Regions from separate parts of the Kitasatospora sp. NPDC042419 genome, predicted to be linked through region 2. Evidence: riboswitches for the same ligand, from Rfam matches in the RefSeq annotation. Region 2 holds a riboswitch; each other region holds the start of a gene.
What was found. Region 2 has a riboswitch for cobalamin ahead of metE (5-methyltetrahydropteroyltriglutamate--homocysteine S-methyltransferase). Riboswitches for the same ligand answer to the same signal wherever they lie in the genome.
Positions count from the first base shown of each region.

Region 1: another riboswitch for cobalamin. It lies ahead of AC067J_RS13185 (ribonucleoside-diphosphate reductase subunit alpha); the one in region 2 lies ahead of metE (5-methyltetrahydropteroyltriglutamate--homocysteine S-methyltransferase).
Region 3: another riboswitch for cobalamin. It lies ahead of nicT (Nickel transporter NicT); the one in region 2 lies ahead of metE (5-methyltetrahydropteroyltriglutamate--homocysteine S-methyltransferase).

Region 1 is NZ_JBWKAW010000005.1:234,370-238,758, reverse strand. Features, by position in the region: gene AC067J_RS13190 (flagellar basal body-associated FliL family protein) at 88-1,119, opposite strand; cobalamin riboswitch at 1,548-1,689, shown strand; gene AC067J_RS13185 (ribonucleoside-diphosphate reductase subunit alpha) at 1,876-4,281, shown strand; gene AC067J_RS13180 (ribonucleotide-diphosphate reductase subunit beta) at 4,281-4,389, shown strand, end outside.
Region 2 is NZ_JBWKAW010000017.1:113,257-117,645, reverse strand. Features, by position in the region: gene metE (5-methyltetrahydropteroyltriglutamate--homocysteine S-methyltransferase) at 1-1,518, opposite strand, end outside; cobalamin riboswitch at 1,657-1,879, opposite strand; gene cobF (precorrin-6A synthase (deacetylating)) at 2,036-2,794, shown strand; gene AC067J_RS27675 (anthranilate synthase family protein) at 3,401-4,389, shown strand, end outside.
Region 3 is NZ_JBWKAW010000007.1:229,729-234,117, reverse strand. Features, by position in the region: gene AC067J_RS17085 (DNA/RNA helicase domain-containing protein) at 1-1,140, shown strand, start outside; gene nicT (Nickel transporter NicT) at 1,192-2,364, opposite strand; cobalamin riboswitch at 2,397-2,588, opposite strand; gene AC067J_RS17075 (ArsR/SmtB family transcription factor) at 2,671-3,090, shown strand; gene AC067J_RS17070 (Fpg/Nei family DNA glycosylase) at 3,263-4,072, opposite strand; gene AC067J_RS17065 (AAA family ATPase) at 4,215-4,389, opposite strand, start outside.

The DNA of each region.
Region 1 (4,389 bases), on a different contig from region 2:
ACTGACAGCCCGCGAGCCTGCCACACTCCCCCGCGTCCCGGCGAACGGGCGCGCGGGGGACAGCCGGCCGGGCCGGCGGCGGGCGGGTCAGCCCGCCGGGACCGCCGGCGGGGCGGCGGGCGCCTTGGCCCGCTGCAGCAGCTGGTTCTTCACGTGCTCGCCGAAGCCGGCGGCGGCCGCGGTGGCGGCGGCGTCCGCGGTGTTGCCGCCCTTGGCGGAACCCTCGACGGTGAAGTAGGCGTAGCGGCCCAGGGTCGCCTTGCTGTTGGTGCAGCCCGGGGTGGCGCAGAAGACCGGCGCGCCCGGGGCGGCGGCGCCCTTGAGGTGGCCGACGTAGCTCTTCATCGCGGTCTCGGCCTGGATCTTGTGGTCGAAGACCGCGACGCCGACCGTCACCGCGCTGTCGCCGGCGACGTAGGTGGCCCGGAGCACCTGGCGGCAGCCCTGGTCACCGAGCACCCGGCCGAGCCCGCCGACCGTGGAGTTGCCGTCCCAGCAGGGCGAGTCGAGCGAGACCACGGTCCGGTTCCAGGTGACGCCGTTGACGCTCACGGTGAGCGCCGAGAACAGCGCCGCCGCGTCCTGCGGGGCAGGGTCGGTGGCGGCGTCCCAGAGCGGCTTCGACGGGTCCTCGGGGGTGGCGCTCGCGGTCGGAGTGGGCGTCGGGGTGGCGGTGGCCGTGGGGGACGGCTTGGCGGAGCCCGTCAGCGTCGGCGCCGGCTGCTGGGTGGCCCCGGTCGCGGTCGCGGTGGGCCCGGCGATCGGCTTCCCGTCCTCGTCCTTGCCCAGGAGGAGCAGGCCGCCGGCGACGGCGCCGCCGACCAGCAGGACGGCGACGGCCGCGCCGATGATCTTCAGTCGGGTCTTGCGCCGGCCGTCGGCCGCGTTGCGCTCGGCGAGGGCGGCCCAGTCCGGCTCGGTCGACTGCGGCTGCGGCGGGTGCTGCCAGTGGTGCGAGGGCACCGGCATCGGCTGCTGCTGGACGGGCTGGGGCTGGACGGGCTGGGGCTGCACCGGCTGGGGCTGCACCGGCTGGGGCTGCACCGGAGGCTGCGGCGCGGGCGGCTGCACCGGCGGCGGCACCTGGACCGACTGCGGCGGCTGCGGCAGCACGGGCACCGGCGGAACCACCGGCCGGACCGGCTGCGGCGCCGGCGGCCCGTACGAGGGCGGCGGCGGCCCGAACCCGCCCGGGGCCGGCGGCACGGCCTGGCCGCCGACGGGCGGCTGCCCCGGCGGCACCGGTCCGGGTCCACCCGGCTGCTGGTTCTGTACGCCCCCCGACCCGGCGGGAGGGGCCGGCTGTTCCCCCTGCGAAGCGGGCTGTCCAGACCACTCCCCGGGCACGCCCGTTCCGTCGCTCATGAGCCGAGATCGTAGGGCATGCCCCTGACCGGCGGCCGCCCCGGTAACCATTCCGTTTCCTAATCCGGACACGCCCGAGGGCCTCCGGAACCTCGGCCCGCGCCCCTTCCGGCCTCCCGCCCCGGTACCAGCCGTCATCGGGCCAACACGCCGCGCTGCACAACATGTGGTGTCGCATCGAGAGAGCACCACTAGATGTATGCTCGACCCTGCTGTCGACGCAGGGGAACCCGGTGCAAGTCCGGGACTGCCCCGCAGCGGTGAGCGGCCGTTCCCCAACGGGGGCCCGCGAGTCCGAGTACCTGCCGACGGTGTGCGAGCGCCTCCCCGCAGAGGCCCCAGCACGAGCACCACCTTCCGGGCCTCGCGGGCGGGCCGGGGACGACACGCCGCGCGACGCCACGGGCGTACCGCGCCGTCCTCCCCTGCCCCGAACGGCCCGGTACCCCGATCCACCGCCGCCGATCGCCGCCAGGAGAGAGCGCCTTGACCACCGCTGCCTCAGTCACCCTGCCCGCCCAGGGTTCCAGCTCCGCCCCCACCGACCCGACGGTCTCCGACCCGGGCGGCGCGCTCCTCCGACTGCTGACCGATCGCAGCGCCGACCTCCCCCAGGTGGACCCCGGCCACGTCGCCGCCGCCGCCCTGCGCGGCCGCCACGCCGGCTCGGACTTCGCCGAGCTGCGCGGGCTGGCCGTGGACGCCGCCGCGTCGATGATCGCCGAGGACCCGCAGTACTCGAAGCTGGCGGCCCGGCTGCTCGCTCTGGAGATCGTCGACGAGGCGGCGAGCCAGGGCGTGGTCTCCTTCGCCACCTCGATCACGGTCGGCCACGCCGAGGGCCTGATCGGCGACACCACCGCGGCCTTCGTCGCCAAGCACACCGACGCCCTGAACGCCCTGATCGACCCGGCCGGCGACGACCGCTTCGAGTACTTCGGCCTGCGCACCGTGCAGTCCCGCTACCTGCTGCGCCACCCGATCACCCGCAAGGTCGTCGAGACCCCGCAGCACTTCCTGCTCCGCGTCGCCTGTGGCCTGGCGGTCGGCGACAACGAGCAGTCGGTGCGCGAGGTGGCCGAGCTGTACCGCCTGATGAGCCGGCTGGAGTACCTGACCTCCTCGCCGACCCTCTTCAACTCCGGCACCCGGCACCCGCAGATGTCCAGCTGCTACCTGCTGGACTCCCCGCTGGACAACCTGGACTCGATCTACTCGCGGTACGCGCAGATCGCCCGGCTCTCCAAGCACGCCGGCGGCATCGGCCTCTCCTACTCGCGGATCCGCTCGCGCGGCTCGCTGATCCGGGGCACCAACGGCAAGTCGAACGGCATCGTCCCGTTCCTGCGCACCCTGGACTCCTCGGTCGCCGCCGTCAACCAGGGCGGCCGCCGCAAGGGCGCGGCCTGCGTCTACCTGGAGACCTGGCACGCGGACATCGAGGAGTTCCTGGAGCTGCGCGACAACACCGGTGAGGAGGCGCGCCGCACCCACAACCTGAACCTGGCGCACTGGATCCCGGACGAGTTCATGCGCCGGGTCAACGCCAACGCCGACTGGTCGCTGTTCTCCCCGGCCGACGTCCCCGAGCTGGTCGACCTGTGGGGCGCCGACTTCGACGAGGCCTACCTGAAGGCCGAGCTGGCCGGCAAGGCCGTCCGCACCATCCCCGCGCAGACCCTGTACGCCCGGATGATGCGCACCCTGGCGCAGACCGGCAACGGCTGGATGACCTTCAAGGACGCCTCCAACCGCGCCGCCAACCAGACCGCGCTGCCCGGCCGCACCGTCCACTCCTCCAACCTCTGCACCGAGATCCTGGAGGTCACGGACGACTCCGAGACCGCCGTCTGCAACCTCGGCTCGGTCAACCTCGGCGCCCACGTCGCCGCCGGCGCCACCGCCGCGGACCTGCTGAACGCGATGGACTGGGAGCGGCTGGACGCCACCGTCCGCACCGCCGTCACCTTCCTCGACCGCGTGGTGGACATCAACTTCTACCCGACCCCCGAGGCCGGCGCCTCCAACTCCCGCTGGCGCCCGGTCGGCCTCGGCGTGATGGGCCTGCAGGACGTCTTCTTCCAGCTGCGCCTGGACTTCGACTCCGCCGAGGCCAAGCAGCTCTCCACGCTGATCGCCGAGCGCATCATGCTCACCGCGTACGAGCGCTCCGCCGACCTGGCCGAGCAGCTCGGCCGCCACGAGGCGTACGCCGAGACCCGCGCCGCCCGCGGCGAGCTGCACATCGACCACTTCCCGAGCGCCGCGCCCGAGTGGGCCGCCCGCTGGGAGGCGCTGCGCTCCCGCATCGCCACCACCGGCCTGCGCAACTCGCTGCTGCTGGCGATCGCCCCGACCGCGACGATCGCCTCGATCGCCGGCGTGTACGAGTGCATCGAGCCGCAGGTCTCCAACCTCTTCAAGCGCGAGACCCTCTCCGGCGAGTTCCTCCAGGTCAACCCGTACCTGGTGCGCGAGCTCAAGGAGCTGGGCGTCTGGGACCAGCAGACCCGCGACGCGCTGCGCGACGCCAACGGCTCGGTCCAGGAGCTCGGCTGGCTGCCCGCCGAGGTCCGCTCGCTGTACCGCACCGCCTGGGAGCTGCCGCAGCGCGCGCTGATCGACCTGGCCGCGGCCCGCATGCCGTACATCGACCAGAGCCAGTCGCTGAACCTGTTCATGGCCGCGCCGACCATCGGCAAGCTCAGCTCGATGTACGCGTACGCCTGGAAGGTCGGTCTGAAGACCACCTACTACCTGCGTTCGCGCCCGGCGACCCGGATCGCGCAGGCCGCCTCGGGCACCGCCCGCGCCGCCGCCCCGGTGCCGGTGAACGCCCCGACCCTCACCCCGGAGGAAGAGGCCGCGCTGGCCTGCTCCCTGGAGAACCCCGAGTCCTGCGAGGCCTGCCAGTAATGTCCGACGACCAGAAGATGCTGCTCGACCCCGGCTTCGAGCTGACGCTGCGCCCGATGCGCTACCCGTCGTTCTACGACCGGTACCGGGACGCGATCAAGAACACCT
Region 2 (4,389 bases):
GTACTGGACCATGTCGTTGCGTTCGGGTTCGCCGTGCACCAGGACGTCCAGGCCGGCCTTCTCCTGGTAGGCGACGACCTCGCGGACCTCCGCCTCCATCCGCTCCCGGTAGCCGGCCTCGTCGAGGCGGCCGGCGCGCAGGTCGGCGCGGGCGGTGCGCAGTTCGGTGGTCTGCGGGAAGGAGCCGATGGTGGTGGTGGGGAGCAGCGGCAGGCCGAGGCGGGCGCGCTGGGCCTCGGCGCGCTCGGGGTAGGCCTGGGCGCGGCGGGCGTCCTCGAAGGTGGTGGCGGCGACCCGGGCGCGGACGGCGGGGTCGCGGGTGAGTGCGGAGGCGGCGCGGGACGCCAGGTCGGCCCGGTTGGCGGCGAGTTCGGCGGCGATCGCGTGGACGCCCTCGCGCAGGCCCCGGGCGAGGGTGGTGATCTCGGCGGTCTTCTGGCGGGCGAAGGCGAGCCAGCGCGCCACCTGCGGGTCGAGGTCGCGTTCGCGGCCGGCGTCGAGCGGGACGTGCAGCAGGGAGCCGGACGGTGCGACGTCCACCCGGTCGGCCAGGCCGAGCAGGGTGGCGAGGGTGGTCAGTGACTTCTCCAGGTCGTTGATCCAGATGTTGCGGCCGTCGACCACGCCGGCGACCAGGCGCTTGCCGGGCAGGCCGCCGACGGCCGCGAGGTCGGCCAGGTTGGCGGCGCCGGGGCCGGTGAAGTCCAGGCCGACGCCCTCGACGGGGGCCTTGGCGAGGACCTTCAGGGCCTCGCCGGCCCGGTCGAAGTAGGTCGCGACCAGGATGCTCGGCCGGTCGGTGAGCGCGCCGAGTTCGCGGTAGACCCGGGCGGCGGCGTTGAGTTCGGCGGGGGTTCGGTCCTGGACGAGCGCGGGCTCGTCCAGCTGGACCCACTCGGCGCCGGCCGCGCGCAGGTCGGTGAGGAGTTCGGCGTAGACGGGCAGCAGCCGGTCGAGCAGGGTGATCGGCTCGAAGCCGGCGGCCACGCCGGGCGCGGGCTTGGCGAGCAGCAGGTAGGTGAGCGGGCCGACCAGCACCGGGCGGGCGCGGTGGCCGAGGGCGAGGGCCTCGAGCAGCTCGGAGACCGCCTTCGTGGAGTCGGCGGAGAAGACCGTGTCGGGCCCCAACTCGGGGACGAGGTAGTGGTAGTTGGTGTCGAACCACTTGGTCATCTCCAGCGGCGCGACGTCCTGGGTGCCGCGCGCCATGGCGAAGTAGCCGTCCAGCGGGTCGGCGTCGACGGCGGCGCGGTGGCGCGCCGGGATCGCGCCGACGGCGACCGTGGCGTCCAGCACGTGGTCGTAGAACGAGAAGTCACCGGTGGGGACTTCGTCGACTCCGGCCTCGGCCAGCTGCCGCCAGTTGTCGCGGCGCAGGCCGGCGGCGGTGGTCCGCAGGGTCTCGGCGTCGACTCGGCCGGCCCAGTAGCCCTCGACGGCCTTCTTCAGCTCCCGGTTCGGCCCCTGCCTCGGGTAGCCGTACACGGTGGCCTGCGGAGCGGTGGAACTCGTTGACACGGAACTCTCCTTCGCGAGTCGCGCTGCGATCCCGGGAGAGCACGCGGACGCGAAGGTACGGCAGCAGGGGCGTGGCACCGGGATGTGCCCGCCCGCTCCGCCGACCCGCCCTCGAGGTCACCGAGATCACCGCGTACGGGGTGCACGCGGGCAGTGGCAGGTCTTCGGACTCGCGGGCTCGCCCGCCCTTGAAGGGCGGACACCTACTGGCCGTCGCTTCCCGGGCCCCGGCGGGGCCCAGTGCATGTGACGGCGGTCGTTCCCACTCACCGCTGCGGGGCAGTCCCGGATTCCCACCGGGTTCCCTCTTGCGACGCGCCTGCCTGGCCGACAGGGCGAACCGACTGCGGGCCCAGCCTAGGCCCACCCGAGCGGCCGTGTCGGCGATTGTCCGGATGGCGGATGGCGGCGTGGGCAGGCGGCGCGGGCAGGCGGCGCGGCCGAACGGCGGACGGACAGCGGGCGGGCGGGCGTACAGCGGGCAGGCGGACGGCGGGCGGACGGCACAATCGCTGTCATGCAGCACATCTTCGTCATCGGCATCGGCGCGGGCGACCCCGACCACCTGACCCTGCAGGCGGCCAAGGCCATCGCCCGCAGCGACGTCTTCTTCATCCTCGACAAGAACGAGGAACGCCAGGACATGATCCGGCTGCGCCGGCAGATCCTCGCCGAGCACAGCCGGCCGGGCCATCGCGTGGTGGAGGTGTCGGACGCGGAGCGGGACCGCACCACCCCGGCGTACGCGGCGGCCGTGGAGGACTGGCGCAGCCGCCGGGCCGACCTGGTCGAGCGACTGGTCGCCGAGCACCTCGGCCCGGACGAGACCGGCGCGTTCCTGGTCTGGGGCGACCCGAGCCTCTACGACAGCGTCATCGCCGTGATCGACGAGGTGCTGGCGCGCGGGAGCGCGGCGTTCGAGTACGAGGTGATCCCCGGGATCAGCAGCGTCTCGGCGCTCGCCGCCCGGCACCGCACCACACTGACCCGGGTCGGGCGTCCGGTGCAGATCACCACGGGCCGCCGCCTCGCCGAGGGCTTCCCCGAGGGCGTGGACGACGTGGTGGTGATGCTCGACGGGCGCGCCGCCTTCACCGGGATCGACCCCGAGGGGCTGGAGGTCTTCTACGGCGCCTACCTCGGCACGCCCGACGAGATCCTCGCCGCCGGTCCGCTCGCGGACACCGCCCCGTGGATCCGCGAGCTGCGCGAGGAGGCCCGCGCGCGCAAGGGCTGGATCATGGACACCTACCTGCTCCGCCGCTCGGAGGGCTGACGCCCGCTCGAACGCCGCCCCCGCACCGGCGGGGGGCGGCATTCTCGTGTGCGGATCCGTGCGCGCGTCCGCGTCCGGGTCCCCGCGTTCGGGTGCGTGAGCGGGCCCGGGAGCGGGTCGCACAGGAAATGCTTGACGTTTGTCGACCGCGAGTAGGTGAGGTTAGCCTCACTTCATATACAGCGTCCAACGGGAGCTGCGGATGGCCCATCGACCATGTCGCGCCGGCCTGCCTGTCCAGCCCCGTCCGGACCAGACCCACCCCCGCCGTGCCGGCCCGGACGGTCCCGGCCCCCACCGCAGCGGCTCCGTCCCCCGTGACGGCACCACCTGTCGTGGCGGCCCCGCCCGCGGTGACGGCACAGCTCGGACCGGCCCCGCTCCCGGGCGGCAGGGTCCGGCACGGCCGGGTGTGGGCGGCAGCCGCCACCACCGCCGTCACCCTCCCGGAGGGACCGCTACCTTGACGATCCCGCAGACATCCCCGTACACCGCACCGGTCCGGAGCACGCCGCCGACCGCGCCGCGCACCGCCCGGCCGCGCACCGGCCGACCGGCCGGGTCACCGACCGCGCCACCGACCGCAGCCGCCGGAAGCGCGCGGCGATGACCCGGACCGCCCGGCAACTGCTGCGCCTCATCACCGGCTCCGCGCCGCCGCCGTTCGCCCTGGTGCACCGCCCGGGCACCACCGGCCCCGGCATCCTCGACGTCCTGACCGGCACGGTGAGCCGCCCGGTGCGGATCGCCGACCTGCCCGTACCAGACGCCGACGCCCCCGGCCGCCACCACGTCCTCGCCCTCCTCCCCCGGCCGCAGCCCGGTGGCCCCGGCCACCCGGCCCCCGGCGAAGACCCCGCCGCCACCGCCCCGGCCACGTCGACCGCGCTCACCGTCACCGGGCAGGCCCTCGCCCCGGTCGCCGAAGTGCTCCGCCTGCTGCCCGCCACGCCGGTCGCCCTCACCGGCACGGACGCCGTCGCCGACTGGTCGCCCGCCACCGCACTCGCCCTCTTCCGGCGGCTGCTGGGACGACAGCCCGGCTCGTACTGGACGTTCGTCGTGCACACCGGCGACCACACCTTCATCGGAGCCCCGACCCGGCGCCACGTCGGCCTCGACCGCGGCACGGTCGTACTGAACCCGGTCGGCGGCACCCACCGGTACCCGACCGACGGGCCGGCCACCAAGGGCCTCCTCGCCTTCCTGGCGGACCCCGAGGAGGCCTCCGGGCTCTACCGGGCCGTCGACGAGGGGCTCGGGACGGCGGGTCGGCTCTGCGAGGACGGCGGCCGGATCACCGGCCCGCGACTGAGGAGCACCCCCCGGCTCGCCCACACCGAGTACCTGATCGAGGGCCGGACCACCCGCGACGTACGGGAGATCCTGCACGAGACCCTGCCCGCACCGGCCCTCCCGGGCGACGCGGCCGGCTCGGTCGGCGCGGCCGAGTCGGCCGGCGGCCCGGGCCACCACCCCGGCGTGATCGCCCTGATCGGCCGGGACGGCCGCGGCCGCCAGGCCCTGGACTCCGCCGTCCTCGCCCGGACCGCCGGCATCGACGCGGCCGGCCGGCTGCGGATCCACCCCGACCC
Region 3 (4,389 bases), on a different contig from region 2:
GAGGCGTTCGAGCTGGTCATGCGGGCGGTCCGGCGGGCACAGCGGTCGGATCACAAGGAGGTCGTGGTGATCACGGGCGGTCCCGGAAGCGGCAAGAGTGTCATCGCGCTCTCGCTCCTCGGCGAGCTCTACCGGCAGGGCCACCGGGCGATACACGCCACCGGTTCCAAGTCCTTCACCACGACCATGCGCCAGGTCGCCGGAACGCGGAAGACCGAGGTCAAGAACCTCTTCAAGTACTTCAACAGCTTCATGAAGGCCGACCGGAACAGCCTCGACGTGGTGGTCTGCGACGAAGCCCACCGGCTCCGGAAGACGTCTGCGAACCGTTTCACCCGTGCCGCCGACCGCTCGGACGCGGCCCAGGTGGACGAGTTGATCGACGTCGCCCGCGTCCCGGTGTTCCTTCTCGACGAGCACCAGGTGGTACGTCCCGGTGAGATGGGCACCGTCGACACGATCCGCGCCGCAGCCGAGGCCAGGGGTCTCTCCTGCCGACTGGTCGGCCTGGACGACCAGTTCCGCTGCGGAGGCAGCGAGGCGTACGTCCGCTGGGTCGCCCGGCTCCTGGGGCTCGAGGGGGGCGGACCGGCCTCATGGGAGCCCGACGACCGCATGGACCTCCGGGTGGTGGAGTCACCGCTGGAGCTGGAGGTCCTGCTCCAGCGGCGCCACGACGACGGCTTCGGGGCCCGGATGACCGCCGGGTACTGCTGGAAGTGGTCGGACGCGCCACGTCCCGGTGCCCCCCTGTCTCACGACGTGGTGATCGGTGACTGGACCCGGCCCTGGAACGTCAAGAGCGAGACGTCCGCCGGCGGCGCACCCGCCTGGCCGCTCTGGGCCACCGACCCGGGCGGTTTCGGACAGGTCGGGTGCGTGTACACCGCACAGGGCTTCGAGTACGACTGGAACGGTGTGATCATCGGCCCCGACCTGGTGTGGCGGCACGACCGCTGGGTGACCGACCGGGCCGCGTCCAAGGACCCGGTCTTCAAGAAGTCGACGCCCGACGACGAGGTCGACCGGCTGATACGGAACACCTACAAGGTCCTCCTCACCCGCGGCATGATCGGCACGGTGATCACGTCCACCGACCGGGAGACCCGCGAGAAGCTGCGCGAACTGGTGGGGCGCTGAGGGGCGCCCGCCCGGCCCGTGGGGGCCGGTGGGCGCCGTGCGGGGGCGTGGCTACTCGGTGTCCGCGGCCGCGCCGGGGACCGGCTGCGGGGCGGGGCCGGTGGCCGGAGCCGGCCGGACCGGCTGCGGGCTCCACTTCTTCTCGACGCCCGCCAGCCGCCAGTACGCGATGGCCGCCGCCCAGACCACCACGAACAGCCCGACGATCGCGTAGCCGACGTTGTCCAGCGAGATCTCCGCGATCCAGCCGCTCACCGGGTCGGTGAGGTCGAGCTTCTCGTGCAGCACCCCGACCAGCTCGATGGTCCCGATGATGAACGCCACCGCGATCGACAGCCCGGTGATGGTCAGGTTGTAGTACACCTTCCGCACCGGGTTGGAGAACGCCCACTGGTAGGCGAAGTTCATGAAGGTGCCGTCCAGCGTGTCGAACAGGCTCATCCCGGCCGCGAACAGCAGCGGCAGGCAGATGATCGCGTACCAGGGCAGGCCGGAGGCGGCACCCGAGCCGGCCATCACCATCAGGGACACCTCGGTCGCGGTGTCGAAGCCCAGGCCCAGCACCATCCCGACCGGGAACATCTGGCCCGGCCGGGTGATCGAGCGGGTCGCCCGGTTGAGCACCCGGGCCAGGAAGCCCCGCGAGCTCAGGTGCTCCTCCAGCTCGGCCTCGTCGTACCGCCCGGCCCGCATCGAGCGGAACACCTTGAGGATGCCGAACAGCGCGGCCAGGTTGAGCGCGCCGATCAGGTAGAGGAAGACGCCGGAGGCCGAGGTCCCGACCATGCCCAGCCACTGGTGGGTGGTGGACTCGTCGTCCATCAGCGTGCCGGCCAGCTGGGCGCCGCCCGCCACCAGGGCCGCCATCAGCACGACCATCGAGGAGTGCCCGAGGGCGAACCAGAAGCCCACCGAGACCGGCCGCTTGCCGTCCGCCATCAGCTTGCGCGTGGTGTTGTCGATCACCGCGATGTGGTCGGCGTCGAAGGCGTGCCGCATGCCGAGGGTGTAGGCCGTGATGCCCAGGCCCACCCCGAACACCTGGGTCCCGACCTCGTACTCCTCCGGCGCGACCAGGAATATCAGGGTGCCGAAGGCCACCACGTGCATGGCCAGGATCACACCCATCAGACCGGCCGTGCGGAGGCTGTCCTCCCGCCTCCAGCGGAAGGTCGGCAGGACGCTCGGCGCCGCCGGATCGGCGGCGGTTTCGGGCAGGGTCATCTGCGGATCACGCTCCAGCACCTCGTGGAATGACTTCGTGAGATGCCGTGGCCGGTCTCCTGGCTTACGGGCTTCCGGTACCCGCCTTCCCGGACGCGCGAGGCGTCCAGTGGCGTCGTGGGTACCGACGACTCCCCCGATCACAGTGGCGAGGGCCGCTCCGGACTGGGACCCCTGAGGGTCCGCCACCGGTCTTCCCGAGCACCACGGCGGGGAACACCGTAGGGGGCTCCCGAACACCCTTGCAAGGCTGCGCACCTGCGCAGGTGTCCAGGATCACAGGCCGCCGGCTGCAAGAATGCGGGCATGCATCTCGTACCGGCCGACCGCGCGGGCCACCGCACCATCGACGGGCACCGGGTCTGCGAGGCGATCGCGGCCATCGGCGACGCCCACCGGGTCCGGACCTGGGCCGAGCGGTTCTCGCTGCTCGCCGACCCCGGGCGGCTCTCCCTGCTGCTCGCCCTGCACCGGGCCGGCCCGCTCGCCGTCACCGATCTCGCGGTCGCCACCGGCATGCGCGACCCGGCCGTCTCCCAGGCGCTGAGACTGCTGCGCACGGCGGGCGTGGTGGCCGGGGAGAAGGACGGACGTGTGGTGCGCTACCGGCTTGTGGACGAGGCCATGCGCCCCCTCCTCGACGAGTGCGCCGGTGGCGAGCACGTCGAGCTCCCCGGCCACCCGACCGACGAGGACCACCCCGGACCCACCGCCGCGACCGGCTGACCGGCCGCGGCGCTCGGCGACCACGGCGGCCGCGGAGGCCGTCGCGGCACGGCGACCGGCGCCCGACCCGCCGTCACCCCCGCAGCCCGGCACAGGCGTTGCCGCCCCTCACCGGCCGCGCTTCACCGACCGCGCTTCACCGGCCACCCCGGCCCGCGCGACTGCGGAACCTCTACGCCCGCTGGCAGGACGGGCACCAGAAGAGGTTGCGCGAGGCGTGCTCCTCGGTCCGGACGTCGGTGCCGCAGACCAGGCAGGGCATCGCCGCCCGCCGGTAGACGTAGACCTCCCCGCCGTGGTCGTCCACGCGCGGCGGCCGGCCCATCGCCTCCGGGGTGTGCTCCGGCCGGACGGTGTCGATCCGGCCCGCCCCGACACCCTCGCGCATCAGCGCGACCAGGTCCGCCCAGATCGCGTCCCACTCGGCGCGGCGCAGGTCGCGGCCGGCCCGGTGCGGGTCGATGCCGTGCCGGAACAGCACCTCGGCCCGGTAGACGTTGCCGACCCCCGCCAACACCTTCTGGTCCATCAGCAGCGCCGCCACCGTCGTCCGGCTGCCGGATATCCGCCGCCAGGCGAGCTGCGGGTCGGCGTCGGCCCGCAGCGGGTCCGGCCCCAGCCGGGCTGCGACGGCCGCCTTCTCCTCGCCGGTGATCAGCGCGCAGGTGTTGGGACCGCGCAGGTCGGCGAAGTGGTCGTCGTTCTCCAGCCGCAGCCGGACCAGGCCGACCGGGGCGGGGGCCGGCCCGGTGCCGAAGCTGAAGCCGCCGTAGAGGCCGAGGTGGACGTGCACCCACGCGTCGTCCGCGAAGCCGAGGAACAGGTGCTTCCCGGTGGCCTCCGCCGCGACCAGCTCCTGCCCGTCGATCAGCGCGGCACTGTCGGCGAACCGGCCCTGCGGGCTGCTGGCGCGGACCGGACGACCGCCGAAGGCCCGGTGGTTCTCGGCGGCGAGACGGTGGATGATGTGGCCTTCCGGCACGGGCGCGGCTCCCCCCGGTGGTTCGATCAGGACCCGTCCATCATCGCAGCCGGCACTGACAGGCCCGGCCGGCCGGAAGGGCCGGACGAAGGGCCCGTGAGCGGCGGAAGGCCCGGACGGACGGCCCGGACGGAAGGCCTGCTCAGCGCACCGGGATGCCCAGCAGCCGGGCCAGGATCACCCGGTCCAGCTCGGCGGCGGTCGCCGCGACGTCCAGGTGGGAGTTGTCGATGATCGGCAGCCCGGAGTTGTACCAGCCGGCCATCCGCCCGTGGATCCGGGCCACCTCCTCGTCACCGAGCCGCCGGTTGCCGCTG